2 regions of the Arthrobacter sp. J156 genome follow, and region 2 is predicted to be linked to the other one. Evidence: predicted binding sites of a transcription regulator. Region 2 holds the regulator's gene; the other holds the start of a gene.

Region 1 (9,240 bases), 1.0 Mb from region 2:
CCGGCGCTCGAACACCGGGGCCGTCGTCGCGACGAACGTCTTGGTCAGGTGCGACTCGTCCATGTAGGCCAGGACGTTGCCGATGACGGGAGCGCACGTCCCGTCGACGCAGAGCTGGTCGGTCATGTCGAAGAAGGAGAGCTCGTCGGGCAGCTGCCCGTGGTCGACCTGCGACTCGAGCTCGTCGAGCGGGTTCACCGGGGCCATGAGCTCGTCGGTGCCGTGGGCGCAGGCCTCGGCGTCGGGGCCCTTCATGTCCACGCACTCGGGGACGTTGAACGTGAAGCGCGGGGTGTCGCGCATGCCGACGACCTGGATCCCCGCGTCGAGGAACGGGGCGACGCCCTCGAGATAGCCGGGGACGATCCGCTCGTTGTCCGCGGGCACGGAACCCTCCTCGCCGTTGCCGTGGTGGGCGGTCAGCGAGGCGACGGTGAGCACGGCGTCCGGGCGGTGGTCCAGGACGTACTGCGTGGCCGCGGCGTTGAAGTCGTTGCATTCGGCCTCCCGCTCCCCGCTCCCGGCGCCGAAGCGGCATGCGGGGCGCGTGACCAGGATCCAGGCCCAGTCGTTCTGGGCGGCGATCTCGTTCAGCGCCGTGGTCCAATGCTGGGCGTGCGAGTCCCCGACGACCATGACGGTCTTGGACGCGGTGGCCGGGTCGCCGGCGCTCTGGCAGTACTCCATCCGCGGGTCGGTGAGCGCGTACTCCCCCGTGCAGTCCCCTCCGAAGTTGGCCCACTGCTCGTTCATCTTGTTGGGCAGCGGCAGCACGACGGCGTCGGGGTCCGGCGCCTCCTCGTAGTCGCCGGCGAGCACGAGCGCCCCGGGGTTGTCCTGCGGGGTCTGCTCCTGGACCTTCTGCTCGAACGCGTCGACGCGCGTCTGCCAACCGGTGAGCGGCATGGCGACGAGCCCGATCATGACGGCGATGACGAGGCCCAGCCGGCGGCGGCGCTGGGTGGGCCAGCGCCAGGCGTGGAACGGGGTCTCGATGGCGCGGGTCGTGGCCCACGCGAGGGCGAGGGAGAGCGCGATGACGGCGGTGCCGCCGAGCGGGCCGGCCTCCTTGCGTCCGTCGACCGTGAGGTAGATGACGAGGATGGGCCAGTGCCACAGGTACAGGGCGTAGGAGATGTCGCCGAGGCGCGTGAGCGGGGCGGCGGAGAGCAGGCGGTCTACGCCGAAGCGGTGGCCCGTGGCGCCGGCGGAGATGATGAGCGCGGCGGCAAGCGTGGGCCACAACGCGATGTAGCCGGGGAACACGGCCTGGACGTTGAGCACGATCCCGCACGCGAGCATGGCCGCGAGGCCCATCCACCCCATCACGACGCGGACGGCCTGCGGGAGCCGCGAGGCCCAAGGCAGGACGACGACGAGCAGGGAGCCGAGCGCGAACTCCCACAACCGGGCGCGGGTGTCGAAGTAGGCCAGCGCCTGGTTCGTGTAGGTGACGTGGACGGAGTAGGCCAGGGACGCGGCGAACACGGCCCCGAAGGCGGCCGCGAGCACGGGGCGGAAGCCGAGCGTCGGCCGCAGGCGGCGCAGGGCGGCCCAGGCCAGCGCGGCGGCCGCTAGGATCAGCGGCCAGAGGATGAAGACCTGCCCCTGGATGGACAACGACCAGAAGTGCTGCAGGGGGCTCGCGGTGGAGTGGTTGGCGGCGTAGTAGTCCACCGCCGCGTCGGCGAGGGTCCAGTTCTGGTAGTAGAACAGGCTGGACCACGTCTGCTCTGCGACGTCCTCCCAGCGCGTGCGCGGCAGGAGCGAGACGGTCGCGGCGAGGACCGCGAGGAGCACGACGATGGCCGCGGGCAGGAGGCCCCGGGCGCGGTTGAGCCAGTAGCCGAGGAGCTTGAGCGGCTTGCCGGCCTCGACCTTGTAGGTGAAGGAGACCGTGAGCAGGAAGGCCGAGATGAGCAGGAAGACGTCCACGCCGCCGGAGACGCGGCCGAGCCAGACGTGGTAGACCACGACCATGAGCACCGCGAACGCGCGCAGGCCCTGGACCTCGGGGCGGTAGGCCGGCTTTGCGACGGTCGCGGCGCCGGTGTTCGGCTCCCGCGTGCGGAGCCGTTCCTGGTGGCCGATGGCCATGCTGACTGGTCTTCCCGTAGACGACGAATGGACGGTCGAACCGGCATGCAACCGGCTCAACCGTCCATTCTACCAGCCTCCGTTACCAAACGGTGATCTTGGGAGGCTCCGGGCCACTCCTAGTGGTTGTGGCCGGCGTGCTCGTCGTCCTCTTCGGGCTTGTCGGAGACCAGGGTCTCCGTGGTCAGCACGAGGGCCGCGATCGAGGCGGCATTGCGCAGCGCCGACCGCGTGACCTTGACCGGGTCGATGATGCCCGCGGCCAGCAGGTCCTCGTAGACGCCCGTCTTGGCATTGAAGCCGTGGTTGACGTCCGACTCGGCGACCTTGGCGGCCACGACGTAGCCGTCGAAGCCGGCGTTCTGGGCGATCCAGCGCAGCGGCTGCACGAGCGCGCGGCGGACGATGCCCACCGCTGCGGCGGCGTCGCCCTCGAGCGCCTGGACGGCCGGATCGGTATCGAGCGCGGACAGGGCGTCCACGAGGGCGGTGCCGCCGCCGGCGACGATGCCCTCCTCGAGCGCGGCACGCGTCGCGGACACGGCGTCCTCGATGCGGTGCTTGCGCTCCTTGAGCTCGACCTCGGTCGCGGCACCGACCTTGATGACTCCGACGCCGCCGGAGAGCTTGGCGAGGCGCTCCTGCAGCTTCTCGCGGTCCCAGTCGGAGTCCGTGTTGGCGGACTCGGCCTTGAGCTGCGCGACACGGTCGGAGACGTCCTCGGCGGAGCCGTTGCCGTCCACGATCGTGGTGTTGTCCTTGGTCACGGTGATCCGGCGGGCGGAACCGAGCACCTCGGTGCCGACCTGGTCCAGCTTCAGGCCGAGGTCCGGGGAGACCACCTGGGCGCCGGTCAGGATCGCGATGTCCTGCATCATGGCCTTGCGGCGGTCGCCGAAGCCCGGGGCCTTCACGGCCACGACGTTCAGCGTGCCGCGCAGCTTGTTCACGACCAGGGTGGACAGGGCCTCGCCCTCGATGTCCTCCGCGATGATGAACAGCGGCTTCCCGGCCTGCAGCACCTTCTCCAGGAGCGGCAGGAACTCGGCCACCGTGGAGATCTTGCCGGAGTTGATCAGGATGACGGCGTCCTCGAGGACGGCCTCCTGGCGCTCCGGGTCGGTGACGAAGTGCGGGGACAGGTAGCCCTTGTCGAACTGCATGCCCTCGGTGATGGCCAGCTCGGTCTGCGTCGTGTTCGATTCCTCGATCGTGATGACACCCTCGGTGCCGACCTTGCCGAACGCCTCGGCCAGCAGTTCGCCGATCTCGTCGTTCTGGGCGGAGATCGCGGCGACGTTCGCGACGTCGCTGCCCTCGACGGGACGGGCGATCTCGGCCAGGCGGGCCGCGACGGCCTCGACGGAGGCCTCGATGCCGCGCTTGATCTCGCCCGGGGCCGCGCCGGCGGCCACATTGCGGAGGCCTTCCTTGACGAGGGCCTGGGCCAGGACGGTGGCGGTCGTGGTGCCGTCGCCGGCGACGTCGTTGGTCTTGGTGGCGACTTCCTTGGCCAGCTGCGCGCCGAGGTTCTCGTAGGCGTCCTCGAGCTCGATCTCGCGGGCGATCGTCACGCCGTCGTTGGTGATGGTCGGCGCGCCCCACTTCTTGTCCAGGACCACGTTGCGGCCGCGGGGGCCGAGGGTGACCTTGACGGTGTTGGCGAGCTTGTCGATGCCGGCCTCGAGCGCCTTGCGGGCGTCGTCGTTGAAAATAAGCTGCTTTGCCATGCTCAAACTCCTTGCTGACTGCGTGAAGCCCCGGCCGGGGCCGGGGCTTCACACGGGGAAACTACTTGACGACGATGGCCAGCACGTCGCGGGCGGAGAGCACCAGGTACTCGGTGCCGCCGACCTTGACCTCGGTTCCGCCGTACTTGGAGTAGATGACGACGTCGCCCTCGGCGACGTCGACCGGCACGCGGTTGCCGTTGTCGTCGACGCGGCCGGGGCCCACGGCCACGACCTTGCCCTCCTGGGGCTTCTCCTTGGCGGTGTCGGGAATGACCAGTCCGGATGCGGTGGTCTGTTCGGCCTCGAGCGGCTGAACGACAATACGATCCTCGAGGGGCTTGATGGAGACCGACATGCGGCTCGCTCCTTTGCATGAGTTACCAATGGATAAGGGGGCCGTTGGGTTGGACCAACCGTCGTCGCGGTGCCAGCTGGCAAGTACCTCAGGCTTTAGCACCCGGACGGGCCGAGTGCTAATGAAGACTCTATGAGCTGGCTGGCACTCGGTCAAGGCGAGTGCCAACACGCCGTCGCACGAAGCATCACGGGCCGCCGTCTCCGCGTTTTCCGAAACGCCTCCGCCACACTGCGGCCATCCGACGAATCGCCGTCCAATGGACGACGATTCGTCGACTTTCGGAAGTTCGCCGGGCCAGTCCTGCCTGGGTGGGGCGACGCCTGTCGGCGCGGCCCCGTCAGCCGCGACGCCGGCGTTGGCGGAACACGCCGTACGCTCCCGCGCAGATCGCCGCGAGCGAGACGACGACGGCCACAATGAATCCTCCCAGCGGCACCGCGAGCAGTTCACGGGCCAAAGCGCCGTCGATCCCGGAGCCGAGGTAGTCGATCCCGGCCTGCATCGACGTCCCGGCGACGATTCCCTGCAGGAGGGCAGCGGCCACGAGGCCGAGCGCGGCGATCGTTCCCACGGCCATCCCGGCGTAGAGCAGCACGCGGAACGCCACTCCGGACGCCCCCACGCTGCTGGGGGACTCGTCCTCGGCGCGCGTCGCCTCGACGGCCTCGGGAAAGCGCCCGAGCAGGCCGGCGTCCTCGTCCGGTTCCCCGACCCCGACCCCGACCGCAGCGTCGGCCGGCGCACCGGGGGCGGCCCCGCCGTCGTCCTCCGAGGGCAGGGCGGAAGCCCCTTGAGCGTGCGTCGGCCCCACGGCCGGATCCTGGTCCACGCTCCCACCGTACCCGCCGTCTAGTGCAGCTGCAGGGCGAGGCCGATCTCCCGGGTCATGGTCCGCCACACGTGGCCGGAGTGCGTCGCCTGCACCTTCATCTCCCCGGACGTGATCCGGCCGATCGCATGGTGCCCCGAGGCGCCCGCGACGGACTGCGCTCCGAGGGCCGGAAGCGCACCGGAGGTCGGGCGGGAACGGACCACCACGTTGGGCCGGAAGCCGCCGACCCGTACCTCGAGCGCGGCCAGGCGGGGCCGGTCTTGGCGCTCACGGCGTCCCGCCCGGCCCCGGGCGGCCGGTGCCGGCTCCGGCGTCGTCATCGCCCGGCGCGTCGACACCCAGCCGGCCGTGCAGCGCCCCGCCGGGCCGCAGCGCCCGGGACAGCCTGTCCTCCCCCGCCGCCAGACGCCGTCTGGTCTCCTTGACCCACGCGGGCAGCATCAACGAGGGCAGCCAGAACATGCCCACGATCCCGAGGACCATCGAGGCGAAGAGCACCAAGGCGAAGAGGAGGAACACGAGCGGCGGGGCGTGCTCCATCACGAACCCCGCTCCCGCGATCGCCAGGAACGCGATTCCCAGGTACAGCGACGCGAGCCCGGGCCAGCCCGGAAACAGGAAGGACTTCAACACGAGCCACGCCTTGTACCTTCCCCGGTCGGCCAGGACACCGGCCACCACCAGGACGGTTCCCACCGCCGCCAGCACCGGCGACATCAACTGCCCAGCGTTCACTTCCCGACTCCGTCCATCGTCTCCACCCGTCCGCGGGCCCTGCGTTCCACGCTAGCCGAACACCGGGTTCCAGGCCTTGCCGATCGCATCCCCGGCGTCGGAGAGGAGCTCTTTGCCGCCGGAGTCCAGGACCCAGTTGGCGCTCGGGGCCGCGACGGAGCAGTCCCAGATCGGCACCTGGCCCCCGGTGGGAACCGTGGAGGTGTAGGTGACGCACTGGAAATCCATCCACGCGTGCGGCGTCAGGCCGTCCGAGGGGCTGAGCTCCGGCAGCCATCCGGCGTCACCGTTCGCCCCGGCGTCGATCCCCTCGAGCGCGGACGAGCAGTCCACGGCCGCCTGCGCCAGGTCCCCGACGATCGAGTTGACATACTGCTGCACGGCGTCTCCGCGTTCTCCATCATCGCCTCGTCGCCCTGCTCGAAGGCCGGCACGGCCGACTCCATCCCGTTCACGGCGTTGTCGATGCGGGTCTCGGCGACTTCGGCCTGCAAGGCGATGAGGTCGTTCCACACCGAGGACAAGGCCGTGGTGACGGCCCGCATCGTGGCCGCCGCCATGAACTCGGTCAGGTCCGCGTGCATCGTCTCCCGCTTCGGGATCCCTCCGCCGGGCAATCCATCGTCAAACGATTGGATCCCGCCCTGGGGAGGACTCCCCCTGGCGGCCGACGCCCAGACGCTAGGGTTGAACCCATGCCTGCCGCACCCTCCGTGGAAGACCTCGCGCCCGTCCTCTCCCCCGAGGGCTTCGCCCTGCTCAACGGCCTGCCCGAGGGGGCCGCCGCCACCGAGGACGCCGCGCTCGCGCTCAACCTGCGGCTTCGCAAGGAGGGGCACTCGCCGGAGCTCGCGACCGCCGTCGTGCACCAGGCCCGGATGCGCGCCCTCGCCGCGGCCAAGCTCGGTCCCTTCGCCGCGCACATGATCCTCACGCGCGCCGGGCTCGAGCAGGCGACGCGGCTGAACGTCGCGGCCCTGCACGCGCGGCGCTTCACGACAGCGGGCGTGCGGCGCGTCGCGGACCTGGGCTGCGGGCTGGGCTCGGACGCGATGGCCATGGCCTCGCTCGAGCTGGACGTCACGGCGGTCGAGTTGGATCCCGTGACCGCGGCCGCGGCGACCATGAACCTCATGCCCTGGCCGAACGCGCGCGTCGTCAACGCCGACGCGACGGCGTTCGAGCTGGACGGCTTCGACGGCGTGTGGCTGGACCCGGCACGGCGCACCACCACGACGTCCGGGACCGCGCGGATCTTCGACCCCGAGGCCTTCAGCCCGCCCCTGTCCTTCGTGGAGGCGCTCGCGGACCGCGGGCTCGCGGTCGGCGTGAAGCTGGGGCCGGGGCTGCCGCACGAGTCGGTCCCCGGCGGGTGCGAGGCCCAATGGGTCTCCGTCGACGGCGACGTCACGGAAGCGGCCTTGTGGTTCGGGCCGCTCGCCCGCCCGGGTGTGCGGCGCTCGGCCCTCGTGGTGCGTTCCGGCGGCTCCGCGGAGCTGACGAGCGCCGAGGAGTACGACGCCGGTGCCTCCGCCCGCGGCGAGGTCCCCCTCGGCGACGTGGCCGGGTTCCTCTACGAACCCGACGGAGCCGTGATCCGGGCCGGGCTCGTGGCCGAGGCCCTGGAACGGGTCGGCGGACACCTGCTGGATCCGCACATCGCCTACTTCTGCGCGCCGGAACGCGTCGAGAGCCCGTTCGCCCGGGCCTACCGTGTCCTGGCCGTGCACCCCTACAACCTCAAGGCCCTGCGCGCCTGGATGAAGTCGGAGCGGATCGGGGCGCTGGACATCAAGAAGCGCGGGATGGACGTGACACCCGAGGAACTGCGGCGCGTGCTGCTCGCCGGCAGCGGGAAGAAGAACAGGAAGAAGGCCACCCTCGTGCTGACACGGATCGGCGAGCGCCGCGTGGCGGTCGAGGTCGAGCCGGTCTGAGGCGCCCTGCCGCCCCGCCGTCTCGACCCCTTGGCGTCTCAGCCTGATCGGCGTCTCGGCCCCTCGGCGTGTCAGCCCCTCGGCGTCTCGGCCCCTCGACGTGTCAGCCCCTCGACGTGTCAGCCCCTCGGCGTCTCGGAGATCCCGGCGCTCGGAAACGCGTGTGCGGATAGTGCGATTGGGACGCCTTGGACACCGCATCATCCGCCCACGCGTTGGCCGGGCCCCAAGCAACCACCGGCCCGGCGTGCGCGGGCTCCACCCACGAGACACCCCATGGCCCCGGCCACCTCGGCGTCTCGGCGATCACGGCGCCCCACCATGTCGCACCCCTGGCGTCTCGGAGTTCATGGCGCGTGGAAACGCGTGTGCGAATATTGCGATTGGGACGCCTTGGACACCGCATCATCCGCCCACGCGTTGGCCGGGCGGACAGGCCGCACCGCCGTAGTCCGAGCCGCCGGCATCATCTGCCCACGCGTTGGCCACGCCACAAGCGACTACCGGCCCGGCGTGCGCGGGCTCCACCCACGAGACACCCCATGGCCCCGGCCATCGCGGCGTCTCGGCGATCACGACATCTCGGCCCCGGCCACCTCGGCGTCTCGACACTCACGGCACCTCGGTGCCGACGAACTGCGTGGACCTCAGGCGTTGCCGGCGCCCAGTCCACCCTGACGCTCGAGAGCGCGGACCAGCCGCTGCAGGAACTCGGCACGTCCGGCGTCGGTCAGGATGGCCCGGTCAGCTTTGACTGTGGTCCACCCGTGGGCTTCGAAGGCGAAGTCGCGCTTGATGTCCTTCCCGATCTGGTCGAGCTCACCGTGGTGCCGGCCTTCGTACTGGATGGCGATCCGCAGTACCGGATACTGGAGATCGGGCACGATCTCACTACCGTCCGGCAGCAGGACGGGTAGATTGACGATCGGCTCCGGAAAACCTGCACTCACAATGATTTGCCGGAGGATCGATTCCGGCCGGGAGTCGACGCGTTCCCGCAGCAGTCCGAGAGCTTCCCGAGCAACACGGATGCCGCCCAGGTTCTTGCGGCGTTGCAGCACGCCCCGCAGTTCCGTGATCGACGACATCGGGTGCCGCTCCAGCTGGCCGGCCACGCGATTGGGTCCGTCGGCCCGCTGCAACAGGGAGTCTCCGGCAACGACCAGCTCTTGAAGGCTGAACCCCAGGGCAGCGAGGTCCGTCCATGTCCAGGCCGGCGATGTCAGGCGCATCCCATAGACGTTCCGGACATCCGCATCGGTCAGCGGGGCGCGATGTCCGATGACTCCACGCCGTCGTGGGGCCGCGGCCGTTCCGCTCCGCCGGGTCAGATGGATGGGCTCGACGCCTTCCCGCGACTGTTCCAGCCACATACCCCAGGCCACCGCGGCGCTCGTATGGCTGAGATACGTCTCGCCGTGGAGCTGCGAGTAGGCTGCGAAGAACTCGCGGACGTCAGGTTCAGCCTCCGTATTGATGCGCAGGCCGCGGCTGGGAACGTCGTATCGATCGGCGCGCAGCTGGGAACGGCTCGCCCCCTTGCCCAAG
Region 2 (9,240 bases):
ATGGGGTTTTGCGGTCCTCCCGGCCGCACCCCGAGTCCGTACCAGAGCGAGGTCACCCACGTGTCACCCATGGCCCGCACCGCACCGGTGCCCGCCGCCACCGATCCGGCGATCATCAGGAACTTCTGCATCATCGCGCACATCGACCACGGCAAGTCCACGCTGGCGGACCGCATGCTCCAGGCCACGGGCGTCGTGCAGCCCCGCGACATGAAGGCCCAGTACCTGGACCGCATGGACATCGAGCGCGAGCGCGGCATCACCATCAAGTCCCAGGCCGTGCGCATGCCGTGGGAGCTCGACGGGACCGCCTATGCCCTGAACATGATCGACACGCCCGGGCACGTCGACTTCACCTACGAGGTCTCGCGTTCGCTGGCCGCCTGCGAGGGCGCGATCCTGCTCGTCGACGCCGCCCAGGGCATCGAGGCCCAGACGCTCGCCAACCTGTACCTGGCGATGGAGAACAACCTCACCATCATCCCGGTCCTGAACAAGATCGACCTCCCCGCGGCCCAGCCGGAGAAGTACGCCGAGGAGCTCGCCAACCTCATCGGCGGAGATCCGGAGGACGTCCTGCGCGTCTCCGGCAAGACGGGCCAGGGCGTCGAGGCCCTGCTCGACCAGATCGTCCGCGATCTCCCCGCTCCCGTGGGCGACGCGGACGCCCCGGCACGGGCCATGATCTTCGACTCCGTCTACGACACCTACCGCGGAGTCGTCACCTACGTCCGCGTCGTCGACGGGCACTTGTCCCCGCGCGAGCGGATCCAGATGATGTCGACGCGGGCGAGCCACGAGCTCCTGGAGATCGGCGTCAGCTCGCCCGAGCCCACTCCGAGCCAGGGCCTCGGCGTCGGCGAGGTCGGCTACCTCATCACGGGTGTGAAGGACGTGCGCCAGTCCAAGGTCGGCGACACGGTCACCAACTTCGCGAAGCCGGCCACGCGGTCGCTCGGCGGCTACGAGGACCCCAAGCCCATGGTGTTCTCGGGGCTGTATCCGATCGACGGCTCCGACTACCCGGCACTGCGCGACGCCCTCGACAAGCTCCAGCTCAACGATGCGGCGCTCATCTACGAGCCGGAGACCTCCGTGGCCCTCGGCTTCGGCTTCCGCGTCGGCTTCCTCGGCCTGCTGCACCTGGAGATCACCCGGGAGCGCCTCGAGGCGGAATTCGGCCTCGACCTGATCTCCACGGCCCCGAACGTGGTCTACGAGGTCATGACCGAGGACAAGAAGATGACCACGGTGACCAATCCGAGCGAGTTCCCCTCGGGCAAGATCCTCGAGGTGCACGAGCCCATGGTCGCCGCGACGGTCCTGGCGCCCAGCGAGTTCGTCGGCTCCATCATGGAGTTGTGCCAGTCGCGGCGCGGCATCATGCGCGGGATGGACTACCTCTCCGAGGACCGCGTCGAGCTGCGCTACCACTTGCCGCTCGCCGAGATCGTCTTCGACTTCTTCGACGTGCTCAAGTCCAAGACCCGCGGCTACGCGTCGCTGGACTGGAAGGCCGACGGCGAACAGGTCGCCGACCTCGTCAAGGTGGACATCCTGCTCCAGGGCGAGCAGGTGGACGCGTTCAGCGCGATCACCCACAAGGACAAGGCCTACTCCTACGGCGTGATGATGACGGGAAAGCTGCGCGAGCTGATCCCGCGCCAGCAGTTCGAGGTCCCGATCCAGGCCGCGATCGGCTCGCGGATCATCGCCCGCGAATCGATCCGCGCGATCCGCAAGGACGTCCTCGCCAAGTGCTACGGCGGCGACATCTCCCGCAAGCGCAAGCTGCTCGAGAAGCAGAAGGAAGGCAAGAAGCGGATGAAGATGGTGGGCCGCGTCGAGGTCCCGCAGGAGGCCTTCATCGCCGCGTTGTCCTCCGGAGAGTCCAAGGACAAGGGCAAGAAGTAGCCGCGATGCCCTCGGCCCTTCCCCTCGGCGATCCCGCGCCGGCCGACGGACTGCTGCCGGCCGGCCCCGCCGATGGCGCCGCCGGCCGCCCGTTCTCCGTCTACGTCCACATCCCCTTCTGCACGGTCCGCTGCGGCTACTGCGACTTCAACACCTACACGGCCCAGGAGCTGGGGCACGGCTCGAGCCGCGAAAGCTATGCCGACGCCGTCGCGCGCGAACTGCGGTTCGGCGCCGGGGCCCTGCTCGCCTCGGGTGTCCCCGCCCGCCCGGCCGGGACGGTCTTCTTCGGCGGGGGCACCCCGACCCTGCTTCCCTCCGCCGACCTCGCCCGCGTCCTGGACGCCGTCCGGTCCGCGTGGGGCCTGGCCGCCGGCGCCGAGGTCACGACCGAGGCCAACCCCGATTCGGTGACGCCGGACTCGCTCGCCGAGCTGGCCCGGGCGGGGTTCACACGGGTCTCCTTCGGCATGCAGTCCGCCGTCCCCCACGTGCTGCGCACCCTGGACCGGACGCACCGGCCCGAGCGCGTCGGCCAGGCGGTGGGCTGGGCCCGGGACGCCAGCCTCGACGTCAGCGTCGACCTGATCTACGGCACGCCGGGGGAGTCCCTCGCCGATTGGCGCGCCTCCCTCGAGGCCGCGCTGTCCTACGATCCCGACCACGTCTCCGCCTACGCGCTCATCATCGAGGAGGGCACCAAGCTGGCCGCCCGGATCCGGCGCGGCGAGGTCCCCGACATCGACGACGACGACCACGCGGACAAGTACCTAATGGCCGACGAACTGCTCGGCGCCGCGGGCTACGAGTGGTACGAGGTGAGCAACTGGAGCCGCGGCGAGTCCAGCCGCTGCCGCCACAACCTGGCGTATTGGCAAGGGGCGGACTGGTGGGGCGCGGGCCCGGGCGCGCACTCGCACGTGGGCGGACTGCGCTGGTGGAACGTCAAGCACCCCGCCGCCTACCAGCAGCGCATCGACGCGGGCGTCTCGCCGGCGGCGGGCCGGGAGAGCCCGGACGACGACGCCCGGTATCTCGAACGCACGATGCTGCTGACCCGCATCCGCGAGGGCTTCGGGATCGCCGGGCTGCGGGAGGAGGGCCGCCGCGCGGTCGCCGGACTGATCGCGGACGGGCTCGTCGACGGCACCGCGGCCGTGCGGGGGCGCGTGGTGCCGACGCTGCAGGGCCGCTTGATGGCCGACGCCGTGGTGCGCCGGCTGCTCGACTTCTAGGCGCGGACGGCCCCGCCCTACTTGATGAGCCGCAGGTTGAAGGCGTAGCGGTAGGGGCGGCCGCGGTTGACCTCGATGCCCGCCACGACGCCGCTGACGGTGAGGAAGACCCAGATCGCGACGGCGACGACGGCGAAGAACCCGCCGACGACGGGCAGCAGGGTCAGCAGGTTCGCCAGGATCGCCGCGACCGTGGGCGGGAAGGTGAAGTTCAGCGCTTCCTTCGACTCCTGGGCGGCGAAGGGCCCGCGGTTGCGGTAGACGAAGTAGATGACGGCCGAGGGAATGCAGCCGAGGATGGCCCCGAAGTGCGCGATCGTGGCCCACTGGCGGTCCTCGGACGGCGTCAGCGGCAGGGGGGCCGGAGAGGACCCCTCGTAGCGGCGGCCGTCGCCGGATCCGTTGCGCGCCGTTTCGTCGAACCCTCGGGCCACTCGGTCATCCTCCGTTGATCGTGCCTGCCGCCGGGCAGGCTCCTGCGCTGGACAGTCTACCGCCGCGGGACGGACGATCCGCGCCGCGGCGCGCGGCCACGCCGCACGGCGTCCCCTCAGCTGCCGTCAGCCGTCAGGAAGTCGATGACCTCCTCGACGCGGCCCAGGAGGCTCGCCTCGAGGTCGGCGTAGCTCGTCACGCCTCCGAGCAGCCGGCGCCAGCCCTGGGCGACATCCGCCTGCGTGGCGTGCGGCCAGCCGAGCCCGCGCAGGATGCCGGTCTTCCAATCGGTCCCGCGCGGCACCACGGGCCAGGCGTCGATCCCCAGCACCGAGGGCCGGATGGCCTGCCAGACGTCGACGTAGGGGTGGCCGACGATCAGTACGTTGCCGCGCGCCCCGGGAACCGCCATGGCCTCGCGGGCGATCCGCTCCTCCTTGGATCCGGGGACGAGGTGGTCCACGAGGATGCCGAGCCGGCGGCCCGGACCGGGGGAGAAGCCGTGGACGGCGGCGGCCAGGTCGTCGACGCCGTGGAGGGGTTCGACGACGATGCCCTCCACCCGCAGGTCGTGCCCCCAGACCTTCTCCACGAGTTCGGCGTCGTGCTTGCCCTCGACCCAGACCCGGCTTGCCCGGGCGGTGCGGGCCCGGAGGTTCTCGACCCGCACGGATCCGGACGCCGTACGCGCCGGAGCCGCCGGCGCGGCGGTGGCCCGGGGGGCGGTGAGCTCGATGGGCTCTCCCTCGAGGAGGAAGCCGAATCCGGTGGGAAAGGACCGGCGGCGGCCCTTGCGGTCTTCCAGGACGACGACGCGCATCCCGCCGGAGCGTTCGACGGCGACGACCTCCCCGACCCAGCCGGACTGGACGTCCTCCAGGACCTGGCCGACGGCCACGGGAACCTGCCGCAAGGGGGCCTTCTTGGCCCCGGAGAGCTCCTGGGCGCCCCAACCGTACTCGAACACCGCGTCCACCCAGCCCTTCCGGTCCCGTCCGGAGCCGCCGGGTCGGCGGTTCCGCGCCCGCGCCGGGCGCTGACCATGCTAACAACCGGTGAAAGGTATTAGACTTAGCACTTGAACGTGTCGAGTGCCAGACCGTCGGCGGGCGCCGGCCCGCTTCCGCCACCGGACACGCGCAGCCCGCGCACGGCACCTGCTACCTGAGACCACGGAAGGACGCGATGTCGGAACCCAGACGCCTCGAAGTCCTCCGGGCGATCGTCGAGGACTACGTGCACTCGCGTGAGCCCGTGGGCTCGAAGGCCCTCGTGGAGCGCCACAGCCTCGGGGTCTCCGCGGCGACGGTGCGCAACGACATGGCCGCGCTCGAGGACGAGGGGCTCATCGTCGCCCCGCATACCTCCTCCGGCCGCATCCCCACGGAACAGGGCTACCGCCGCTTCGTGGACCGGATCGAGGACGTCCGGCCGCTCTCGCCGGCCGAGCGCCGGGCCATCCAGGCGCTCGTCGCGGGGGCCGACGACATCGACGAGGTGCTCGACCGCACCGTGCGGCTCCTGGCCCAGCTCACGCATCAGGTGGCGGTGCTGCAGGTCCCCGGTTACAGCGACGCGACGGTCCGCCACATCGAGCTCGTCGGACTCGGCCACGGGCGGGTGCTCGTGGTCCTGATCGGCTCGAGCGGCAAGGTCGAGCAGCGCGTCGTGGGCGTCGCTCCCGATCCCACGGAGGAGGACCTCGCCGTCGTCAAGGGCGTGATCATGACCCAGGCCTCGGGGCTGTCCCTCGACGGGCTCGGCGTCCTGCCGGCCGCCGTCGAACCGCTCCTGCCCGAGCCGCTGCGCCCGGCGGGCGCCGTGATCGCGGCGACGCTGGCGGCGCTGGGGGACTCCACCGTCGTGGACCGCATCCTCATGGCGGGTACCGCCAACCTGGCCCGGGCGACGGGCGACTTCCCGCTGACCATCACCCCCGTGCTCGAGGTCCTGGAGGAACAGGTCGTGCTCTTGCGGCTCTTCTCCGAGATGGAGCTCGACGCCCGCGGCATCGCGGTCCGGATCGGAAGCGAGAACCGCTACGGCGGGCTCGAGGAGACCTCCGTCATCGCCACGGGCTACGGCCCCGGCGAATCCGCCAAGATGGGCGTCCTCGGCCCCACCCGCATGGACTACGGCAGCTCGATGGCGGCCGTTCGGGCCGTCGCCCGCTACCTCTCACGCATCCTCGCCGGCTGACCGGCGGATGCCCACCGCTCCACCCCCCTTGGAAAGGACACAGCGACCACTGTGAGCAACCACTACGACGTACTCGGCGTCGCGCAGGACGCCACGACCGAGGAAATCAAGAAGGCCTACCGCAAGCTGGCCCGCAAGCTCCACCCGGACGTCAACCCGGGCGAGGACGCGGCGGAGCAGTTCAAGCTGGTCACGCGAGCCTACGAGGTCCTCTCTGATCCCGAGAAGCGCCGCAACTACGATGCGACGGGCAACGAGAACGGCAACGCCCAGGGCTTCGGCCAGGGAGCGGGCTTCGGCTTCAACGACATCTTCGAGCAGTTCTTCGGCGGCGGCCAGCAGGCCGGTCCGGCCTCGCGCACGAGCCGCGGGCGCGACGCCCTGATCACCGCCACGATCGATCTCAAGGACGCCGTGCAGGGGATCGTCTACCCACTCGAGATGGAGACCGCCGTGACGTGCGGCGTCTGCAACGGCAGCTGCTGCCAACCGGGCACCTCGCCCGAGACCTGCACGATCTGCCATGGCCGAGGCCAGATCCAGCGGCCCGTACGCTCCTTCCTCGGACAGATGATGACCCTCGAGACGTGCAGCGCCTGCCGCGGCTACGGGACCACGCTGCCCTCGCCGTGCAACGAGTGCATGGGCCAGGGCCGCGTCCGCGAGCGCGTCAGCAAGCAGCTGAAGGTGCCCGCCGGCGTCGCAACGGGTACGCGCATCCACCTGGCAGCGCAGGGCGAGGCGGGCCCGGGCGGCGGGCCCGCGGGCGACCTCTACGTCGAGATCGAGGTGCGCCGCCACGCCGTGTTCGAACGCGAGGGCAACGACCTGCACGCGACGCTCACGATCCCGATGACCGCGGCCGCGCTCGGCACGGACGTCACCCTGGAGACCTTCGACGGACCGCAGGAGGTCCGGATCGAGCCGGGGACGCAGGCGACGGAGACGCTCCGCCTGGCCCAGCTCGGGGTGCCGCGCCTGCGCGGCTCGGGCCGCGGTGACCTCATCGTCCACGTCCAGGTCGAGACCCCGACCCGCCTCGACGCCGAGCAGCGCGAACTGCTCGAGCGGCTCGCGTCGCTGCGCGGCGAGGAGGTCGCCGAAGGGCGGCTCGCCGAACGCGGCGGCGTCTTCTCACGGCTGCGCGACAAGCTGGGCCACCGCGGCTGATGAGCAACCAGGCCTTCCTCGTCGACGCCGGCACGCTGGACGAATCGGCGCCCGGATCCCTCGTGGACCTCACCGGGGACGAGGGACGGCACGCCGTCGCCGTCAAGCGGGTGCGCGCCGGCGAGGAGATCGACCTCGTCGACGGCTCCGGCACCCGGGCCTCGTGCCGCGTCGTCTCCACGGGCCAGTCCGTGCTCACGGCCGAGGTCCTCGCCGTGGGGACGGAGGAGCCACCCGCCGTGCGCACCGTGCTCGTCCAGGCCCTGGCCAAGGGCGACCGCGACCTGCAGGCCGTCGAGTCGGCCGTGGAGATCGGCGTCGACGCCGTGATCCCGTGGCAGGCCGAGCGCTGCGTCGTGCGCTGGAGCGGCGAGAAGGCCGCCAAGGGCCGGGCGAAGTGGGCCGCGACGGTGCGCGCGGCCGTCAAGCAGTCGCGCCGGGCCTGGGCCCCAGGGGTCTCCGGCGCCGCCACGACGGCCCAGCTCGCCTCGCTCCTTGAGCAGGGCCCGGCGGACGACGGCGGGGCCGGACCCCGCGCCCGGCTCGCCATCGTGCTGCACGAGGAGGCGGACGCCCCGCTCGCCGAGCTCGTCTCGCACTGGGTCGCCGGAGCCCCCGCGGGGGCGAAGGAGGTCATGTTGTTCGTCGGCCCCGAGGGCGGCATCGGCGACCGCGAGGTCGAGCGGCTCGTGTCCGCGGGGGCCGTGACCGCCTCGCTCGGCCCCAACGTGCTGCGGGCCTCGACGGCCGGTCCGGTCGGGCTCGTGCTCGTGCGCCACCTCGTGGACGCCGGCTGACGGGCCCCATCGCGGGTCGGGCCGGGGACGGATTCCGCGGCCGGGAGCCGTCAAACGGGGTCAGTCGGAGACGACGACGTGCTTGGTGTCCTCGCTGAGGCGCTCGTCGCTGCCCGCGTTCTGGCCCCACACCGAGACCTCGTAGTTGCCCGGACGCAGGTCCACGGCGAGCTCGAACTGGTCGTCGGGCAGCTGTCCCGCCCCGAGCGTCAGGCGGCCCGTCGAGACCACGTCCGCGGCGCCGTCGTCCGCCATCCTCCGCACTTCCCAGCGGGCACCGCCCGAGAACTCGGCGGACAGGCCCGTGATGACGACCCGGCCGGCAGTGCGCGCCGCGTCCTGTTGCGGGTCGATGATCCAGATCGGCGCCCGGAGGGAGGCGTCGCGCTCGAGCGGGCCGGAGAGCGGGACGTGCCCGAACGCCTCGTAGCCGGAGTGCCCGTCGACGACCACGACGACGCGGGGGGCGATGCTTCCGCTGAGCAGACCGGCATTGGCCGCGGCGGCCGTCGCGGTGTAGACGAGCTGCTGCACGGCGCGCTCGGCGAGCCCGGCGTCGAGCGGGCGGCGGAACGCGTCCGCCGAGAGGTCGACCGTGATCACGTTGTCCGCGTTGATGGACGTGCCGATCCGGGTCGCGGGGCTCCACAGGTTGAAGTAGTCCGGATCGCCCGGCTGCTGCTCGAGCATGTGCTTGAGGCTCGTCGTGATCGGGTCTCCCTGGTCCTCGGCCTGGATGTACTCGCGGTAGAGGTACACCGTCGAGTCCCGTTCGCCGAGCCAGTAGACGGGGGCGAGCCGGTGGCTCGCCAGCTTCTCCAGCGGGCTGCCCGATCCCGCCGAGGGAACGGCCGCGGAGGCGGCACTCGACGGGGCCGGCGGCATCGTCGAGGCGGCCCCCGACGACGTCCCGGAACACGCGGAGACCGCGCCCAGTCCGGCGACCAGCACGAGCACGGCCAGGCGTGACCTGGTGCGGCTGCTGCGGCTGGCATGGACCACGTCCGACCGTCCTTTCCGGGATCGAGGCTGGAGGATGCGCACGGGGCGCTCATCAAGCTTGGCACAGGCGGGACCACCCGCGTCCCCCGGAAGGGGGGATCCGGGCCCAAGTGTTGCAGGACCGATACTCCGCCGGATGGATGAAGCAGGGCCGCCGCGATGGCGCCAGCCCTCCGTTCCAGTAGGATGGAGGCGCGCCGCAAACGGCCGGGAAGGGCCCGGCCCGGATCCGTCGGCGCGGCACGAGGGAGGCCCCGCCGCACCCATGACCCAGGACCCCGATCGCACCACCGGCCCCGACGTGGAGGACTCCACGGGGGGCAGCATCGTCCGCTTCGGCTCCACCGAGGAAATGGTCGCGTCCCTCGGGGCCCACGACGAGGTCCTGCGGATCGTCCAGGGCGTCTACCCGGGCGCCGCGCTGCACGTGCGCGGCAACGAGCTCACCGTCTCCGGGGACCCGCAGCAGGCGGCCAAGGCGCGCCGCG

The links. Region 2 encodes HrcA, which represses chaperone genes, less so after heat shock. Its sites were predicted from a motif close to TTNGCACTCGNNNNNNNCGAGTGCNAA; they were not measured.
Region 1: a site for HrcA is predicted at 4,327-4,353, ahead of groES (co-chaperone GroES). Genes of this name have one in related genera too.

What each region holds. Positions count from the first base shown of each region.
Region 1 covers NZ_CM149650.1:1,717,753-1,726,992, forward strand. The annotation lists gene AC0QR5_RS07840 (acyltransferase family protein) at 1-2,097, opposite strand, end outside; gene groL (chaperonin GroEL) at 2,217-3,827, opposite strand; gene groES (co-chaperone GroES) at 3,889-4,185, opposite strand; gene AC0QR5_RS07855 (hypothetical protein) at 4,526-5,017, opposite strand; gene AC0QR5_RS07860 (hypothetical protein) at 5,038-5,340, opposite strand; gene AC0QR5_RS07865 (hypothetical protein) at 5,288-5,755, opposite strand; gene AC0QR5_RS07870 (hypothetical protein) at 5,807-6,136, opposite strand; gene AC0QR5_RS07875 (class I SAM-dependent methyltransferase) at 6,451-7,692, shown strand; gene AC0QR5_RS07880 (hypothetical protein) at 8,340-9,240, opposite strand, start outside.
Region 2 covers NZ_CM149650.1:693,488-702,727, reverse strand. The annotation lists gene lepA (translation elongation factor 4) at 61-1,914, shown strand; gene hemW (radical SAM family heme chaperone HemW) at 1,920-3,149, shown strand; gene AC0QR5_RS03290 (DUF4870 domain-containing protein) at 3,167-3,583, opposite strand; gene AC0QR5_RS03285 (DUF3097 family protein) at 3,700-4,551, opposite strand; gene hrcA (heat-inducible transcriptional repressor HrcA) at 4,770-5,783, shown strand; gene dnaJ (molecular chaperone DnaJ) at 5,835-6,953, shown strand; gene AC0QR5_RS03270 (16S rRNA (uracil(1498)-N(3))-methyltransferase) at 6,953-7,750, shown strand; gene AC0QR5_RS03265 (GerMN domain-containing protein) at 7,811-8,752, opposite strand; gene AC0QR5_RS03260 (PhoH family protein) at 9,018-9,240, shown strand, end outside.